2 regions of the Thermoleptolyngbya sp. C42_A2020_037 genome follow, and region 2 is predicted to be linked to the other one. Evidence: riboswitches for the same ligand, from Rfam matches in the RefSeq annotation. Region 2 holds a riboswitch; the other holds the start of a gene.
The links. A riboswitch is a leader RNA that binds a small molecule or an ion and turns the genes downstream of it on or off. The one in region 2 is predicted to bind thiamine pyrophosphate.

Region 1: linked by a shared signal. The riboswitch ahead of thiC (phosphomethylpyrimidine synthase) and the one ahead of IGS16_RS14775 (Na+/proline symporter) in region 2 are both predicted to bind thiamine pyrophosphate.

What each region holds. Positions count from the first base shown of each region.
Region 1 is NZ_JACYLP010000013.1:37,896-40,291, forward strand. It holds gene thiC (phosphomethylpyrimidine synthase) at 1-1,278, opposite strand, end outside; TPP riboswitch at 1,286-1,383, opposite strand; gene IGS16_RS03705 (hypothetical protein) at 1,510-2,396, opposite strand, start outside.
Region 2 is NZ_JACYLP010000045.1:182,292-184,687, reverse strand. It holds gene IGS16_RS14780 (Uma2 family endonuclease) at 1-661, opposite strand, end outside; TPP riboswitch at 753-877, shown strand; gene IGS16_RS14775 (Na+/proline symporter) at 1,181-2,396, shown strand, end outside.

The DNA.
Region 1 (2,396 bases), on a different contig from region 2:
GCACATCGAGCAAAACTCAGCAGTTTTGTAGATATCGGCGGGCAGGGTTTCGTCGTGATACTCGCGGGCGCGTTCTGGATCGAGCGACAGTTCAAATTGGCGGTTCCAGTCGAAGTGATAGCGGGCACGAGAAAGCTCATCGTCGCGATCGCGGGCATGGGGGCGATGGCGGGCGATATCAGCAGCGTGGGCAGCGATTTTGTAGGCAATCAGCCCGTTTCTCACGTCTTCTGCATTGGGCAGCCCCAGGTGTTCCTTGGGTGTGACGTAGCAAAGCATCGCTGTACCGTGCCATCCCGCCAGCGCTGCGCCAATCGCCGAGGTGATGTGGTCGTATCCGGGTGCAATGTCGGTGACGAGCGGCCCCAATACGTAAAACGGTGCTTCGGAGCATTCCTCCATCTGCTTTTTCACGTTAAATTCGATTTGATCCATCGGGACATGGCCCGGGCCTTCCACCATCACTTGCACGTCCGATTCCCATGCTTTGCGCGTGAGCTGACCGAGCGTTTTCAGTTCCGCAAGCTGGGCTGCATCCGATGCATCATGCAGGCATCCGGGACGCAGCGAGTCGCCCAAGCTGAAGGATACGTCGTACTTTTTGAAAATTTCGATGATGTCCTGAAAGTGAGTATAGAGCGGGTTTTGCTGATGGTGGGCCAGCATCCAGCGGGCGATGATGCCGCCGCCACGAGAGACGATTCCCGTGAGGCGATCGCGCACCAGCGGCAAATGCTCAATCAAAATTCCCGCATGAATCGTCATGTAGTCCACACCTTGCTGCGCGTGCGTCTCGATGACGTGCAAAAAGTCGTCGGGGGTCAGCTTTTCGATATTGCCGTGGACGCTCTCTAGCGCCTGATAAATCGGCACCGTGCCAATGGGCACAGGCGACGCAGCGATGATGGCCGAGCGAATTGCGTCCAGATCGCCGCCGCCTGTAGACAAGTCCATCACCGTGTCTGCACCGTATTTCACCGCCAGCTTCAGCTTGTCCACTTCTTCCTGCAAGCTGGAAGAATTCGGCGACGCGCCAATATTGGCATTCACCTTGCATCGCGTGGCAATGCCAATCCCCATCGGCTCCAGGTTCACATGATTGATATTGGCAGGGATGATCAACCGTCCCCGCGCCACTTCCGAGCAAATCAGTTCTACAGGCAACTGCTCGCGCTCCGCCACAAACTGCATTTCTTCCGTCACAACGCCTTGTCGAGCAAAGTGCATTTGAGACACGTTGCTCTGTCCGCGTCGCTTGGCGACCCAGGATGCTCTCATATTTAGTTCCTCAGATAAACAGCTTCCCTCCGCTGGTGCTAACCAGTCTCAGGTTCTCAGGGTGTAATCTCAGCCTGAACCGCTCAGGCACCCCTAGCTGCGTCTGTTATACCATCCCTGGCAGGAGAATCCAAGAAACCGATTGCAAAACAGAGGAATTCTTTGCAAAACGTTCGATGCAAAACGTTCGATCGCTGGTGTTCAGTCCTGGTCGCGTCTGGTTCTGGTCGCCTAGTTCTGTTCACCCAACTGGGCTTGCTCCATGCTGTCCAGCAGCGGGCTATTCCGCAACATGGAAGATTGGGCCAGCCGCTGACCGTCTGCCACAAGGACTGCGCCTTCGCCAGCCTCAGCTCCGCCACAGGCAACGGCCCGCAGTTTGGCATAAAACGCCGACGCTTCAATGCGGGGAATAATTGGCACGTACTGATGGATTGGGTTTTGGGAAACGCTTCCCCGCCCCCACCAGCCGAACGTGTCTTCGTTCCCGGTTGGGTCTGGCGGATTTTCGTTTGTCGCAGCTACACCGTTCGGTTCCGAAGCCTCTTGAAAATCTAGTTGAGGGTCTGATTGAGGGTCTGGTTGAGGGTCTGAACCTGGGTAGTCTGCAATCGACTCAGAATGATCCGCAGGCAGTTCAGCAGGCAGTTCGGAGTCCGCCAGTTCAGATTCGCTGGATGGGGCGATCGCCCTCTCCGCAGAGCCAGGTTCATCCAATGCAGACTCCGAAGAAACTACGGGAGTGGCTTGGTTTTGGCGAGCGGGCGTTTGAGAAACGGATGTTTGAGAAACGGATGATTGAGAAACCGATGATTGAGAAACTGAGGGAGCCACCGAAAACCCGCCGAATCGACCGCTCACCACTCGTTCAAAATCTGGCGTGTAGTGGGGAATGGGCTGTCCCCGCCGCCGCCACACGGCCAAGATTTGCCCCACTGATACGGCTCGGTAGCGTCCCTGATACAGCGCCTCCACAATAGCTGCCCGAATCCAGTGTGCCGGATGGTTCACAGCCCAATAGCTCACCAAATAGTCCGCCGCGAAGCCGTCCATGTCAAACCCGTAGCCGTTGAGCAGTGCCACGGCATCCAGAATGGCGGGGTCGCGGGCTGGATGAG
Region 2 (2,396 bases):
CCAGGAGGAGCTGGGTGCGCTGGCGCTCGGCAGCGAGTTCTGCTTCTGCCTGGGCTGCGCGTTCTTCAGGCGTGGGGTAGCGATCGCCCGCTTCAGAATACCAGTACAGCCATTCCCGCGTGATGCCTAGGTACGTGCCGCGATCGCGCCCCAGCCCCAGCCCAATTTCCGGCATCCACAGTGGATTGTCGCGCTGAAGCGTGTACACACCGTCTTGCAGGCGGTAGATTTCTAGCGGCGGTTTGCGGCGGCGGCGCGTGGAATAAACGGCGTAGTATTTCACGCCCATCTCAGCATAAAAGGCTTTTTTGCTGCTGTATTCGCCCCGATACTTGCGCGAGACAACCTCCAGCACCAGCACTGGAACGATGTTCTGCTCCTCCCACAGCACATAGCTAAGGCGCAATTCTTCGTCTACAATCCGCTCTACGCCCAGGCTCAAAAAGCCGTCGGGGACGATGGCTGGCTCCTCTGGGTCGTAGTAGATGCCCATGTCTACGCCAAAAAACCAGTCCTGCCGATCGGCCCAGATCTGGGCCAGGATTGCTTTCAACAAACCGGGCATCAGGTCTTGGAGTTCGTTATCCACGGGCGTTTCGTCGGAGTCGGGCAGTTCTTCGGACGAGGGCAGGCAGAGGCGCGGATCGTAGAACTTAAGCATGGTAGCTGGAGTGAGAGCAACAGCGCGAGGGGCTTGAGAGTCGGTGACTTGATTCTAGCGGCTGAGAAACGGTCGCTCAATGATAGAATGCTTCTCAAGCTAGGGGTGCCTGCCTTGTCTGAATCAAGACATGAATCAAGACAGAGCGGGCTGAGATTACACCCTTGGAACCTGAGACTGGGTTATGCCAGCGGAGGGAAGCGAGGTTTGCATCGACGACATCCGAAGGGTTGGCAGAATTAGGTGAGTGAAATGGGTGGGGGCGATCGCCCTCTACCCTACCCCAAGCTGCCCTCCAATCCATTCACGTCACCGTTCGCGATCGCGTCTTCAACGTCAGTCTATCCGATTCGCACAAGCATCCGAGTTGCATTCACGAGGGCTTGCGTAAATCCTGGCAAAAACCTGCAAGGACAGACTAGATTCAGCGACACTCGCTTGCAACAAGCTGCGACAATCCCCAAGACCAAACCAGCCTCTAGCGACTTTACCGAACAATTCCCAGAGGAGGGTTTGAGCATGTCGGTTCAATCTGTGGCGCTGCTGGTGACGCTGGCAACGGCGGGCGGGTTTGCCCTGCTGGGGCTGGTGCGGGCCAGCCAGCAGACAATGAATTTGGAAGATTACATGGTCAGCCGCAATCGGTTTGGCCCCTGGATGTCCTTTGCCACCGTCGTTGCGTCGGCGCTGGGTGTGTGGATTTTGTTTAGCCCGCCCCAGGTGGGAGCCAGCAGCGGCATTGCGGGCATTGTGGGCTACTGTCTGGGGTCGGCGGCTCCCTTGGCGCTGTTCACCCAAATTGGCCCGCGCCTGCGCCAGATTTTGCCGCAGGGACATTCGCTCAACGAGTTTGTGCTGTATCGCTTCGGCAATGCGATGTATCTGCTGGCGCTGGGCGTAATTGTGTTTTATATGTTCATCTACCTGGCGGCAGAACTGACGGCGATCGCCAAAGCGGTGCAAATCCTGGCAGATGTGCCCCTCGGTTGGACGGCGCTGGTGGTCATCGCCGCAACGTTCGTCTACACCACCTACGGCGGCTTGGGCGCGACCATCTTCACCGACGCGATCCAGTTTGCGGTGATGGTGCCGCTGCTGCTAGTCAGCTTTCTCGTAGCGCTGGCGGCAATGGGCGGATGGGAAGCGGCGCTGCAACCCTTGCGGCTGAATGCGCCCCAGTTACTCTCGCTGGGCAATGTGGACGGCATCAAGTTTGGCGCAACCCTGGTGCTGGCAATTGTTGCTGCTGAGGTGTTTAACCAGGCAAACTGGCAGCGGGTCTACGCCAGCCGCACCGACAAGACCGTACAGCAGGCGTTTTTGGGGTCTGCGGTGATTACGCTGCCGCTGCTGATGGTAGCGGGGGCGCTGGGGCTGCTGGCGGCCAGCTTGGGCTTCACGGACGATCGCGCCTTCTTCTCCCTATTGCAGCAGTTGTCCCTGCCGCTAGGGTTCACGGTACTGGTGCTGGTGTTGGCGTTGGCGCTGGTCATGAGTACGCTGTCTTCGCTGCTGAATGGCATTGCCAGCGTGTTTACCATTGACCTGATCCGCCTGTTTCCGCAAATGCGAACCAGCGGACTGCTGCGGGCCTCGCGGCTGCTGACGGTGGCGGTGGGGCTTCCGGCGATCGCCATCGCAGCGCGGGGCTTCGACGTGCTGTACCTGTTTCTGCTGGCGGATTTGGTCTGCGCTGGAGCCGTGTTCCCAGTGCTTTGGGGTCTCTATTCCCGTC